Parafrankia irregularis: one gene and its partner. The protein of the gene in region 1 binds, or shares a complex with, the protein of each later gene. Links are inferred from orthologs where the notes say so. Each region holds a gene or a part of one and is shown in the gene's direction. Other genes may lie near its edges.

Region 1 (8,543 bases):
ACAACTGACGGGTGAGGACGAGGGTCCCGATGTCGTCGACGGTGCCCGTCCAGCCGGGGCGGAGCAGGCAGGTGGCCTCGGCGAACTCCACCACCGCCGGGCCCGCGACGACGTCGCCGGCGCCCAGAGCGGCCCGCGGGACCACCTCGACGTCCCGCCAGGCACCGTCCAGCCAGGCCTGCCGGCGTCCGCGTCGAGCGGTCGGGTCGACGGGTGGGGCGACGGGGACGGGCTTCGGGCCGCGCACGGTGACCACCAGGCGCACCGCGACCGTCTCGATCTCGCGCTCCGGGGCGATGTGCCCGTACCTGCGCAGATGCTCGGCTTCGAAGGCTGCACGCACGGCCTGGGCCATCGAGGCGGCGTCGACCGAGGCGTCCCCGGGCTCGACTCCGGCTGCGTCCCCGGGCTCGGCGACGTCGATGGTCAGTTCGTGGGACTGGCCCGCGTACCGGCAGTCGACGCGCCGTTGGAGGACAGCCGGCGATCCGGCCGAGGCCTGCCCCGGCTCGGCGTCCGCGGCCGGTCCAGCATCTGCAGCCGCGGCCGGGCCGGCGTCCGCGGCCAGGTCGGCCTCCGCAGCCGCGGTCGCGGCCAGGTCGGTGAAGGCGCGGGCGAGATCGACCTCGCCGAGCCGGCCGATCAGCGGGCGGGCGTGGTCACGCCGGACGTCCCCGATCGCCAGCCCCAGCGCCGACAGCACCCCGGCGGCCAGTGGGACCAGCACCCGGGACATGCCGAGTTCCTCGGCCAGCGCGCAGGCGTGCGTCCCACCGGCCCCGCCGAAGGCCACCAGCACCAGCTGACGCGGGTCGATGCCGCGTTCGACGGAGACGACCCGCAGCGCCCGGGTCATCTCCGCGTCGGCGACGGCGACCACCCCGGCGGCGGTCTGTGCCGGGGTGAGGCCCAGCTCGGCGCCGAGCCCGCTCAGCACCGCCTCGGCCGCCGCCCGGGAGAGCGTGACCTCGCCGCCGAGCCCGGCACCGTCGGCGAGGTAGCCCAGGTAGAGGTCGGCGTCGGTGACCGTAGGCAGGGTGCCGCCGCGCCCGTAGCAGGCCGGGCCGGGGTCGGCTCCCGCCGAACGCGGGCCGACCCGCAGGGCGCCACCGGCGTCCGCCCAGGCGATCGAGCCGCCGCCCGCGCTGACCGAGTGGACGTCCACCGTGGGCAGCATGATCGGCACCCCGGCGAGCACCGACTCGGACGTGGTGAGCGCCCGCCCGCCGAGCACGGGCGCGACATCGGTGGACGTCCCGCCCATGTCAAAGGTGAGCAGGTCACGGACCCCGGACAGGCCGGCGACGTAGGCGGCGCCGACGACGCCCCCGGCCGGGCCGGACAGCACACAGCGGGCGGCGTGCCCGGCCGCCTCGGCGAGCTCGGTGACACCGCCCGACGACTGCATGATCATGGGGACGGTGAGCGACTGCCGCGCGCAGCGGTGTTCCAGGCGCCGCAGATAGGTGGAGAGTCCGGGGGTCAGATAGGCGTCGGCGACAGCGGTGGTGAAGCGCTCGTATTCGCGGAACACCGGCAGCACCTCGCTGGAGGCGACCACCGTGATGCCCGGCAGCCGCTGCCGCAGCGCCGTGGCGACGGCCTGTTCATGGGCCGGGAAGGCGAAGGAGAACAGCAGGCAGACGGCGACGGCCGCGAGGTCGGGGATGGCCGCCACCTCCTCGACGACCCGGGCGACGTCGTCGTCGCGCAGCGGCTCGATCACGCCGTGCGGCCCGCACCTCTCGGCGACGGTGAAGCGCAGCTCGCGCGGGACGAGGCTGGGCGGGCGGTCCCTGGTCAGGTCGTAGAGGGACGGCCTGTTCTGCCGGCCGATCTCGATCACGTCCCGGAAGCCCCGGGTGGTCACCAGCGCGGTGCGGGCCCCGGCGCGTTCCAGCAGCGTGTTGGTGGCCACCGTGGTGCCGTGGGCGAAGGTGCCGACCTGTGCCGGGGCCAGGCCGGCCGCGGCCACCGCGGCCAGCACCGCGTCGGACGGGTCGGTGGGAACGGAGGGAACCTTGGCGAACCGCACGCCACCGTCCGGATCCACCGCCACCAGGTCGGTGAAGGTGCCGCCGACATCCACTCCGAGCCGGACCCGCTCGCCGGACGGCTCCTGCTGATCGGGCACTCGGCCTCCTGCTTCCCTGACTTCCGACGGCGTCCCTGACATGCTGGCGCCCTGGCCGGCCGGTGGCAGCTCCGGCCACCCAGAGCACCGACTACCCAGAGCAACAACGCGAAGCGGTACCGGGCGGCCGGTAAGGCTGAGCCGGCACCAGGTACGAAACCACCATTTGGGTCTTCATGTGACCTCGCGCGCAGAGCCGGCGGCCGGCGGGGAACCGCGCGGAAAACCCGCCTTTGCCAGCGGCACAGTCGAGATCGCTATCGGCCCGGGCCAGTGGATCGTGGCGCCGACAGGAGGCGATCAGCCCTGACACAACGGGACGAATGTGACGCGACGCCGGGGAGGGCAGCTTCGGGGTGTCCGTCCACAGCGGGTAACCTGAGCAGACGGTAGCGAAGGGCCTGCGAACAGGCTGAGATGTACACCGTGGATAGAGGCGATTGGCTCCGTGACAGCACCGACGGTACCCGCGTCAGAACCTGACTTCGGCCCTAACGAGTGGCTGGTCTTCGAGATCTACCAGCAGTATCTCGAGGACCCGGAGAGCGTCTCCCCCGAATGGCGCGAGTTCCTCTCCGACTACCGCCCCGCGAACCCGGCTGCCGGGAACGCGCAGGCGAGCGGTGCCACCGCCCCCAGTCCCGCGTCAACGCCGACGCCTTCGACCCCCTCCGCTCCGGCTGCCACCGCGAGCGTGGCACCGGTCACGGCCCCGGCGCCAGCGGTCCCGGCGGCTCCCGCGCCGGCGGCCCCGGCCGCGGCGCCCGCCGCCGCGAGCGCGAAGCCGGCTTCCGCGCCGGCCAAGCCCGCGACCCCGGTCGCGGCCGGGGAGCGCACCCCGTTGCGCGGCGCGTCCGCCCGGGTGGTCTCCAACATGGAGACCTCGCTACACGTCCCGACCGCGACGTCCGTGCGTGCGGTGCCGGCGAAGCTGCTGGCCGACAACCGCATCGTCATCAACCGGCACCTGGCCCGGTCCAGCGGCGGGAAGATCTCCTTCACCCATGTGATCGGCTACGCCATGGTGAAGGCCCTGATCGACCACCCGGCGATGAACGCGTCCTATGCCGAGATCGACGGCAAGCCGACGCTCGTTCAGCCGGAGCACATCAACCTCGGCCTCGCGATCGACCTGGTCACGCCCAAGGGGCGCCAGCTCGTCGTCGCCGCGGTGAAGAAGGCCGAGACCCTCGACTTCAGCCAGTTCTGGCTGGCGTATGAGGACCTCGTCCGCCGGGCCCGCACCAACAAGCTGACCATGGACGACTTCACCGGCGTCACGATCAGCCTGACCAACCCCGGCGGCATCGGGACGGTGCACTCCGTCCCGCGCCTCATGGAGGGCCAGGGCACGATCATCGGCGTCGGTGCCATGGAGTACCCGGCCGAGTTCCAGGGCGCCTCCGAGCAGACCCTGACGAAGCTCGCGATCTCCAAGATCATGACGCTGACCAGCACCTACGACCACCGGATCATCCAGGGCGCGCAGTCCGGCGAGTACCTGCGGCGCATCCACGAGCTGCTGCTGGGCGCCGACGGGTTCTACGACGAGATCTTCGCGTCGCTGCGTGTCCCCTACGTGCCGATCCGCTGGCTGCCCGACATCTCCGCCCACCACGAGGGCGACCTCGACCACGGCGCCCGGGTGATGGAGCTCATCCACGCCTACCGGGTGCGTGGTCACCTGATGGCCGACACGAACCCGCTCGAGTTCGCCATCCGCAGCCATCCCGACCTGGACATCATCGGCCACGGCCTGACCCTGTGGGACCTCGACCGCGAGTTCGCGGTGGGTGGCTTCGCCGGGCAGCGCACGATGCGGCTGCGGGACATCCTCGGCGTCCTGCGTGACTCCTACTGCCGCCGGGTCGGCATCGAGTACATGCACATCCAGGAGCCGGAGGAGCGCACCTGGATCCAGGCCCGCGTCGAGCGCTCCGCGGAGCGGCCCGACCCGGCCGAGCAGCTGTACGTGCTGGAGCGCCTCGGTGCCGCCGAGGCCTTCGAGTCGTTCCTGCAGACCAAGTACGTCGGCCAGCGCCGGTTCTCGCTGGAGGGCGCCGAGTCGACGATCCCGCTGCTGGACGAGATCCTCGGCCGGGCGGCGGAGGCCACACTCGACGAGGTCGTCATCGGCATGGCGCACCGCGGGCGGCTCAACGTGCTCGCGAACATCGTCGGCAAGTCGTACCGGCAGATCTTCGACGAGTTCGAGGGCTACGTCGACCCGCAGACCGCGCACGGCTCGGGTGACGTCAAGTACCACCTGGGTGCCGACGGCGTCTACACCGACCAGGAGGGGCGCACCGTCCCCGTCTCGGTGGTCGCCAACCCGTCGCACCTCGAGGCCGTCGACGGCGTCCTCGAAGGTGTCGCCCGCGCGAAGCAGGACGTCCTGGACAAGGGCTTCGAGGGCTTCACCGTGCTGCCGGTGCTGATCCACGGTGACGCCGCGTTCGCCGGCCAGGGTGTGGTCGCCGAGACGCTGAACCTCTCCCAGCTGCGCGGCTACCGCACCGGTGGCACCGTGCACGTGGTCATCAACAACCAGGTCGGCTTCACCACGTCACCGACGTCCAGCCGCTCCTCGGTCTACGCGACCGACGTGGCGCGCATGGTGCAGGCGCCGATCTTCCACGTCAACGGGGACGACCCGGAGGCGTGCGTCCGGGTGGCGGCGCTGGCGTTCGCCTACCGGCAGGAGTTCAACAAGGACGTCGTCATCGACCTGGTCTGCTACCGCCGGCGGGGTCACAACGAGATGGACGAGCCGTCCTTCACCCAGCCGCTGATGTACGACACGATCGCCTCCAAGCGGTCGGTGCGCAAGGTCTACACCGAGGCCCTGATCGGCCGTGGGGACATCACCCGCGACGAGGCCGAGCTGGCGATGAAGAGCTACCGGGCCGAGCTGGAGAAGGCGTTCGCCGAGACCAGGGAGACCACGACCCGGCCCACGCCGCAGCCGCGGATCGTCACCACCCCGGCCGAGGCCGCCGCAGCCGCCGCGGTCACCACCGCGGTGCCGCTGGAGATCGTCAAGAAGGTCGTCGACACCCAGGTCAACCTGCCGGACGGCTTCGTCATGCACCCGCGCCTGCGGCCGCAGATCGAACGCCGCCCGCAGATGGTCGAGACCGGGGCCATCGACTGGGCGCTCGCCGAGATGATCGCGTTCGGCAGCCTGCTGCTGGGCGGCACCTCGGTGCGGCTCACCGGCCAGGACAGCCGCCGCGGCACCTTCGGGCAGCGGCACTCCGTGCTGGTCGACCGCTACACCGCGGAGGACCACACACCGCTGCGCACCCTGCGCAACGACGACGGCTCCCGGGTCGGCACCTTCTACACCTACGACTCGCTGCTCTCCGAGTTCGCCGCGATGGGCTTCGAGTACGGCTACTCGGTGGCCCGGGACGACACCCTGGTGCTGTGGGAGGCGCAGTTCGGCGACTTCGCCAACGGCGCACAGTCGATCATCGACGAGTTCATCTCGGCCGGTGAGGCGAAGTGGGGCCAGCGTTCCTCGCTGACCCTGCTGCTGCCGCACGGGTACGAGGGCCAGGGGCCGGACCACTCCTCGGCCCGTATCGAGCGGTTCCTCTCGCTGTGCGCCGACGGCAACATGACCGTCTCCGCACCGTCCAGCCCGGCCAGCTACTTCCACCTGCTGCGCCGGCAGGCGCTGTCACCGGTGCGCCGGCCGCTGATCGTCTTCACGCCGAAGTCGATGCTGCGGCTGAAGGCCGCCGCCTGCACCGTCGAGGAGCTCACCGGCGGCGCCTGGCAGCCGATCATCGACGACGCCTCGGTCAGCGACCCGGCCAGCGTGCGGCGGGTGCTGCTGTCGGCCGGCAAGGTCTACTACGACCTCGCCGCCGCCAAGGAGAAGCGCAACGACGCCCAGCGCTTCGCCCTGCTGCGCGTCGAGCAGCTCTACCCGACCCCCGGGCCGGAGCTCGCCGCGCTGCTGAGCCGGTACCCGAACCTGACCGACCTCGTCTGGGTCCAGGAGGAGCCGGCGAACCAGGGTGCCTACCCGCACATGGCGCTGAACCTGCCCGAGTCGCTGCCCGAGGGCCTGCGGCTGCGGCGGGTCTCGCGGCGGGCCTCGGCCGCCCCGGCCTCCGGCTCGTCCCGGGTGCACGAGCGGGAGCAGGCAGCTCTCGTCGAGGCGGCCTTCAGCGACTGACGCCTGACCGTGCCACTGCGGCCGCCTGGCGCCAGGCGGCCGCAGTGCACGATCGGCGCGGCTCCGACCCGCCAGCCTGCTGCGGCCGCAGCACCTGAGCCGGTCCGCGGCAGGCGACCGGGCGGCTACATAGCAGCAAGCGTACGCACAGCGACGCATAGCAGGACACGCGACGACAGCGACCCAAGCCGGCGGTGGGCCGGGCCCTGACTGCCACGGGCCCGGCCCACCGCCGGATCTCGTTTCGCGACCTTGCACGCCTGCGCGACTCGTACGACCCGATACCGTCCAGGCATGTACTTCACCGACCGTGGCATCGAGGAGCTCGCCAACCGGCGCGGCGAGGAGTCGGTGTCCTTCGAATGGCTCGCGGACGCGCTGCGCACCTTCGTCGACCTGCACCCACAGTTCGAGGACGCCGTCGAACAGCTCGCGACCTGGCTCGCCCGGCCCGACGACGACCCCGACCTCTAGCGCCGCACCCGCGCGGCGCCCGCCGCACCGCGCCCCGGAGAACCCGGACTAGACGGTGAGGACGAGCTTGCCGAACACCTCACCCTGGGCGAGACGTTCGAACGAGGCTCGCGCGTCCGCGAGCGGGCGGACATCGTCGACCAGCGGGCGGGTGCCGGTTCGGTCCAGGAGGCTCACCAGGTCGGCCAGCTCGCCGCGGGTACCCATCGTCGAGCCGACAACCGAGAGCTGGAGAAAGAAGATCCGGTTCAGCTCCGCCGGCGGGTTCGGCCCGCTGGTCGCCCCGGAGCAGACGATCCGGCCGCCCGGGCGCAGCGAACGCACCGAATGCGACCAGGTGGCGGCACCGACCGTCTCGATCACCGCGTCGACGCGGGCCGGCAGGCGCTCCCCCGTCGCGACCGCGAGGTCGGCGCCGAGATCGAGCGCACGGCGACGCTTCGCCTCGTCCCGCGAGGTGACGAAGACGGTATGCCCGACCGCCTTACCGATCATCAGGGCCGCCGTCGCCACCCCGCCGCCGGCCCCCTGGACCAGGATCGTGCCACCGCCGCTCGCGGGCAGGCCCGAGCGGCTGACCACCATGCGGTAGGCGGTCAGCCAGGCGGTCGGCAGGCAGGCCGCCTCCTCCCACGACAGCGACGCCGGTTTCGGGACGAGATTCGCCCGTGGGACGGCCACCTGCTCGGCCAGTGTTCCCGGATGCAGCTCGGAAAGCAGCGTCCGGGACGGGTCCAGGGTCTCGTCGCCACCGCCCCGGGCCGGGTCGCCGATGACCGCGTGGACGATGACCTCCGCACCGTCGGCGCTGACCCCGGCGGCATCGCAGCCCAGGATCATCGGCAGCCGCTCGGCGGGCAGGCCGACACCGCGCAGGCTGAAAAGATCGTGATGGTTGAGCGCGGCGGCCCGCACCGAGACCGTGGTCCAGCCCTCCGGGACCACCGGCGCGGGCTGATCACCGACGCGCAGGCCTGAGAGCGGGTCGTCCGGGTTGATCGCGACTGCGGCAGCGGCAAGCACGAGCCCGACCCTATTGCGCCGGTGACGCCTGGCGCTCGGACGCTCCGTGCCCTCTCGGTGCCTCGGAGTTCGTCCGGGTTCGGGTGGCTTCAACCCGCACCCGACGAGCCTCCGCGCAACCCGGCGGCCCATGACCGCACGATCCAAAGGCCCCGGCCGTCGCGCCGACCCCGCGGATGTGTTGAACTCAGTCCCGTGGCAACACAGGGAGGAACGCCGGCTGCGGTCGGCCGTGACGGGGGCGGTCGCCGATTCGGCTGGCGTCGGCATCGGCCGGTGCCGGCCCCCGAGCCGCCGATGACACTCGCGACCGACGGCGACCCGATCATCATCGTCCCGTCGGCGGATTTTGTGTGCTGCTCCTACAAGGGCTGCGGCGCGCTGCGTCCACTGGCCGAGGTGAACGAGAACCGGCCCTGTCTGGGCTGCGGCCGGGTCTGACCGTTCCAGACAGGCTCCCGGGGGCCCTCTCGGCTGGGCCCTGTGGGCCGGCCAGCGGCCCCGGCAGGAGCCTGCGAGCAGGCGCCCTGGGGCAGGGGCCTGGGAGTTGGCCGGAGACGACGATGGCCGCCGAGGGTGGGAAACCCTCGGCGGCCATCCTCAGGTTCGCCTGGTCAGCGGCGCGCGACTCCGTCGGCACGGGCCGCTTCGGCCACCGCCGCCGAGACGGCGGGGGCGACCCGCGCGTCGAAGACGCTCGGGATGATGTGGTCCTCGCTGAGC
Region 2 (4,936 bases), on another replicon or contig:
TCGACCCCCAGCTGCGGACGAACCTGCCGACGGTCTCCGCGCTCGGGGACCTTCGGCCGGGGCCCCAGCTCGCCCACGTGGCGTTCGCCGAGGGAATCCTGGTCGCGGAGCGGCTCGCGGGGCTCGACCCGGTGCCGGTCGACTACGTGAACGTTCCGCGGGTCACGTACTCACACCCCGAGGTGGCATCCGTCGGCCTGACCGTCGCCGCCGCGCGCAAGCGTTTCGGTGAAGTCGACACCGCCACCTATCACCTGGCAGGAAACGGCAAAGCACGGATCCTGCGCTCGTCGGGAGCGGTAACCGTGGTCTCGGCGCAGGACGGGCCCGTCCTCGGCGTCCACATGGTGGGCGACCGGGTGGGCGAGTTGATCGCCGAGGCCCAGCTCATCACCAACTGGGAGGCCTACCCGACCGACGTCGCCCAGCTGATCCACCCGCACCCGACCCTCTCCGAGGCGCTCGGTGAGGCGCACCTCGCTCTCGCCGGCAAGCCACTGCACGTCCACAGTTAGCCTGCGGTGCCCGCCGTTCGTCCCTGACAGCCCGACCGGGCAGCAGGGCGCGACGTCGGGCGCGACGAAGGAGTCGTTGTCAGAATGTCAGTTTCCGTCACAATGCCCCGCCTCGGGGAGAGCGTCTCCGAGGGGACGGTCACCCGCTGGCTGAAGAAGGAAGGCGAGCGCGTCGAGGCCGACGAGCCGCTGCTGGAAGTAAGCACGGACAAGGTCGACACCGAGATCCCCGCGCCGGCCTCCGGCATCCTCGGTTCGATCAAGGTTGCCGAGGACGAGACCGTCGAGGTCGGCGTCGAACTGGCCGTGATCGAGGATGGTGCCGCCGCGGCTGCCGCCCCCAGCGCCCCGGCCGCGCAGCCCACGCCCGCCCCCGAGCCGCCGAAGGCAGTCGCTCCCCCGCCGCCGCCCGCGCCCACCCCGGCTCCGCCGCCCCCGCCGGCCCCGGCACCGGCCCCCGCGCCCGCGCCGACCCCGCCACCGCCGCCGGCCCCCGCTCCGGTTCCGTCGCAGGCTCCGGTCGCGGCGAGCACCGCGGACGCCAGCGCCGACGGCCTCGGCCGGTACGTCACGCCGCTGGTCCGCAAGATGGCCGCCGAGCTGGGTGTCGACCTCGGCATCGTGACCGGCAGTGGGCCGGGGGGGCGCATCACCAAGCAGGACATCCAGGATGCGGCGAAGGCCCCGGCGGCTCCCGCCGCGCCCGCTCCCGTGCCCGCTGCCGCTGTCGCTCGCCCGGCAGCCGCGCCGGTGCCGGCCCCCGCGGCCGCCGCAGCCGCCGCCCGTGGGCGCACCGAGAAACTCACCCGCCTGCGCTCGCTCGTCGCCCGCCGGATGGTCGAGTCGCTGCAGATCAGCGCGCAGCTCACGACCGTCGTGGAGGCCGACGTCACGCGCATCGCGAAGCTGCGCGACCGGGCCAAGGCCGGGTTCCTGGCCCGCGAGGGCGTGAAGCTCTCCTTCCTGCCGTTCTTCGCCGTGGCCGCCTGCGAGGCGCTGCGCGAGCACCCGGTGATCAACTCCAGCATCGATCTGGAGGGCGGCACGGTCACCTACCACGACGCGGAGAACCTGGGTATCGCGGTCGACACCGACCGCGGGCTGGTCGTCCCGGTCATCCACAACGCCAGCGACCTGAACCTCAGCGGCATGGCACGCAAGATCGACGAGCTCGCCGCCCGCACCCGCGCCAACCAGGTGTCTCCGGACGACCTGGGCGGTGGCACGTTCACGCTGACGAACACCGGCAGCCGGGGCGCGCTGTTCGACACCCCGATCCTCAACCAGCCGCAGGTGGCGATCCTGGGCACCGGGTCGGTCGTCAAGCGGCCGGCCGTCGTCACGGACCCGGAGCTCGGTGAGGTCATCGCGGTTCGGTCGAAGGTCTACCTGGCCCTGACCTACGACCACCGGATCGTCGACGGTGCCGACGCGGCCCGCTTCCTGACCGCGGTGGCGAGCCGTCTGGAGGAAGGTGCCTTCGAGGCCGAGCTCGGGCTGTAGCCGAGCGGTCAGGCCTGCTTGTCAGGCCCGATGAGCAGGCCTGACAAGCAGGCCGAACCAAGCAGGCCGAACGAGCCGAGGAGCCCGGACAGATGAAGGTGGCCGTCACCGGATCGTCCGGGCTCATTGGTTCCGCGTTGCTGCCAGCCCTGCGGGCTGACGGCCACGAGGTCGTCCGGATCGTCCGCCGGCCGCCGCGGGGCCCGGGCGAGATCCGCTGGGACCCCCTGGCCGGCCAGTTGGATCCACGCGAGCTCCAGGGCGTCGAAGCGGTGATCAACCTCGCCGGCGCCGGCCTCGGCGATCACCGCTGGACCGCGAGCTACAAGCAGGTCCTGTGCGCCAGCCGCATCGAGGGCACCCGCCTGCTCGCCGAGACGCTCGCCGGTCTCGCCGTACCGCCGCGGGTCCTGCTCTCCGGCAGCGCCATCGGCTGGTACGGCAGCCCCGCCGGGGCGACCGGACCAGCGCTGGACGAGTCCGCCGGTGCGGGCGTCGGATTTCTCGCCGACCTCGTCCGCGGCTGGGAGGGCGCCACCGCGGCGGCCGAGGCGGGCGGAATCCGGGTTGTGCGGCTGCGTACCGGCGTCGTGCTGTCCGCCCGCGGCGGAATGCTCGGCCGGCTGCTCCCGCTGTTCCGCCTGGGTGCCGGCGGCCAGCTCGGCCCGGGGCGGCAGTGGCTCAGCTGGATCAGCCTGCGCGACACCGTCGCGGCGGCGCTCTACCTGCTCGAGGCCGACGGGACACGCGGGCCGGTCAACCTCGTCGCCCCGCGGCCCGTGACCAACGCCGAGTTCACCGCCACCCTGGCCCGGGCGCTGCACCGCCCGGCGTTCGCGCGGGTTCCCCGCGCCGCCCTGCGGCTGGCACTCGGCGAGTTCGCCGACGAGGGGGTGTTCGCCTCCCAGCGCCTCGCACCGGCCGCTCTGCTCGACGCGGGTTTCCGTTTCGCCCACCCGGACCTCGCCGCGGCGCTGGAGGACGCCCTGCACCACGGCGGCTGATCCGACCTGGTCAGCCAGGCGCAACCGACTCGCTGCCCGCGAGCCGCCAGCCTCCGCTGGTCCGCCAGAGCGTCAGGATCTTGATGCTCTCCGGCGAACCCGGTTCGCTTGCCAGGACCGCGCCGGCGGCGTTGAGGAAGTTGTACGCCTCGACGCTCTCCGTCACGCGCAGCACGACCTGATCCGCGCGTTCCAGCTGAATCTCCAGGTCGATGATCTGAATCCGTACCGGCGACGAGTGTGCGCCTTTCTCCAGCAGCGTGCGGACGGTTGCCTGGTCGGTGCGCAGCGCGGCACTGTCCGGTGCGTCCGCCGCGTCCAGCGCGGTGAGGTCTGCGCGTTCGAAGGCCCTGCTTCGCGCGACGTTCAGCTCCTCGAGGACCGCCCGCCACGCCTGCTCCGGTGACCGCCCGTTCACCGGTGTCGCGCTCGGGTCCTGCCCTCCCCCGCCGCCGGCCGCCGGGGCCCCGCGGGTCTCGGCCCGGTCGGAGCCGCCGTTCATCAGCACGACAGCGATGACGACGGCCACGAGCCCGACGCAGCCGATCGCCGGTAGCAGCAGACGGTTCCGCCCGCCGCGGCCGGACCGCCCCGAACGCCCCGCCGGGCCCCCACGGGCGCCACCACGGACCCGCCCGGACGCCCGGCCCGCCCGCCGTGCCGCCGACGGTGCCGGGGTCGCCGACCGCCCGCCACGACGCACCGCCTTGCCGCCGCGACGATCACGGCCCACCGGGTGCAGCGAGCCCACCAGCTCGGACGGATCGGAGGGTGCGGTCCGTCCGTCTCTCGGCTGGGTTCGACCGCTCGCCGCGCCCGCGCCCACGCCGGGGCCGGGGCCGGGGGGCGTACCCGCGGATTCGCCCGCCGCCGTACCCGCCGCGATGCCCTCCGACGGCGGCGAAGCGGGCTCGCCGGGCTCCTGCCAGGCCGCGTCGGCCCCGCCGCCCGCCCAGACGTCCGGAACAGCCGCCTCGGAAGGATCGCCGCCGGGGGGTGGCAGCAGCCGCCCGCCGGCCCCGTCCCCACCGGCGACCTCGCCGTCGCCACCCTGGGCACGCGCGGTGTGGCGGTGGCCGGCCTGCCACTCCGGCCCGGTGGCCCACGGGTCGCGGTCATCATCGAGATCATCACCAGCGTCTGCCGCCGGCTCCGCCTCGTCGATCCACGGGTCGGAGGCGAGCTCGATCTCGCTGCCCACGGAGCCGCCGGGCGAGACACCCGTCATGCGGATCGGCAGTGGGGTGGCACTGCGTGCGAGGCCGGCGGCCAGCTCGGCCGCGGACGGCCGGCGCAGCGGATCGTCGATCAGCGCCATCGCCACCGCCACCGCCACCGCGGCCGCGTCGGGGCCGGTGGCCTGGCTCATGGCCCCGAGCAGAAGCTCCGCAAGATCATGCACGTCGTCCGCGGAAGACCCGCCGGGGCTGGTCAGGGCGGCGACGCCGACGCCGGCGAGCACCGGCCGGCCGTTCGGTTCCAGCAGGATGTCCAGCGCGGTCAGCTCGCCGTGGACCAGCCCGGCGCCATGCGCCGCCGCGAGTGCCTGCGCCACGGGCAGGCCGATCGTCACGACCTCGCCCGGCTCCAGCCGGCCCCGGGCGGCGAGCAGCCGGGACAGGCTGACGGTCTCGGGCACCGGCTCGGCCACGACGGCCAGCCCGTCCGCCGTCCGGATCGCGTCGGTCACCGAGACCAGGTGCGGATGGCGGACGTCGAGCTGGCGCCGGATCTCCCCCAGCGCTTCGGCACGCACCAGCGGATCCGCCGGCAGCCGCACATACCGAACCGTGACGTCCGCGCCGAGCTGCTCGACACGACCGGCCCAGACCTCACCGGCCCCGGCGTCGTAGCGCCGGTGGCGCAGGATAATGCCCGGCACCGTGGGATCACCGCCGTGCCGGCCCGGCCGAT

The links. Proteins that work in one complex are often made in the same cells at the same time.
Region 2: AWX74_RS26445 (region 1) and sucB share a complex: the UniProt entries of both Escherichia coli proteins name them as parts of the 2-oxoglutarate dehydrogenase (OGDH) complex. The link is inferred for Parafrankia irregularis from one-to-one orthologs.

The regions. Positions count from the first base shown.
Region 1 is NZ_FAOZ01000022.1:59,825-68,367, forward strand. The notes cover bases 2,237-6,523. They hold AWX74_RS26445 (multifunctional oxoglutarate decarboxylase/oxoglutarate dehydrogenase thiamine pyrophosphate-binding subunit/dihydrolipoyllysine-residue succinyltransferase subunit), read left to right. Parts: upstream 2,237-2,582; coding sequence 2,583-6,323; downstream 6,324-6,523. Outside these bases: AWX74_RS26440 (hydantoinase/oxoprolinase family protein), read right to left, coding at 1-2,176; AWX74_RS26450 (DUF6104 family protein), read left to right, coding at 6,618-6,797; AWX74_RS26455 (zinc-binding dehydrogenase), read right to left, coding at 6,846-7,820; AWX74_RS40875 (hypothetical protein), read left to right, coding at 8,118-8,261; AWX74_RS26465 (NAD(P)-dependent malic enzyme), read right to left, coding at 8,435-8,543. UniProt on the Escherichia coli protein: E1 component of the 2-oxoglutarate dehydrogenase (OGDH) complex which catalyzes the decarboxylation of 2-oxoglutarate, the first step in the conversion of 2-oxoglutarate to succinyl-CoA and CO(2).
Region 2 is NZ_FAOZ01000035.1:47,976-52,911, forward strand. Bases 1-2,808 are described here. They hold sucB (2-oxoglutarate dehydrogenase, E2 component, dihydrolipoamide succinyltransferase), read left to right. Parts: upstream 1-599; coding sequence 600-2,018; downstream 2,019-2,808. Other genes in these bases: lpdA (dihydrolipoyl dehydrogenase), read left to right, coding at 1-515; AWX74_RS32865 (TIGR01777 family oxidoreductase), read left to right, coding at 2,111-2,808. Also shown: more of AWX74_RS32865, read left to right, coding at 2,809-3,022; AWX74_RS32870 (protein kinase), read right to left, coding at 3,033-4,904. UniProt on the Escherichia coli protein: E2 component of the 2-oxoglutarate dehydrogenase (OGDH) complex which catalyzes the second step in the conversion of 2-oxoglutarate to succinyl-CoA and CO(2).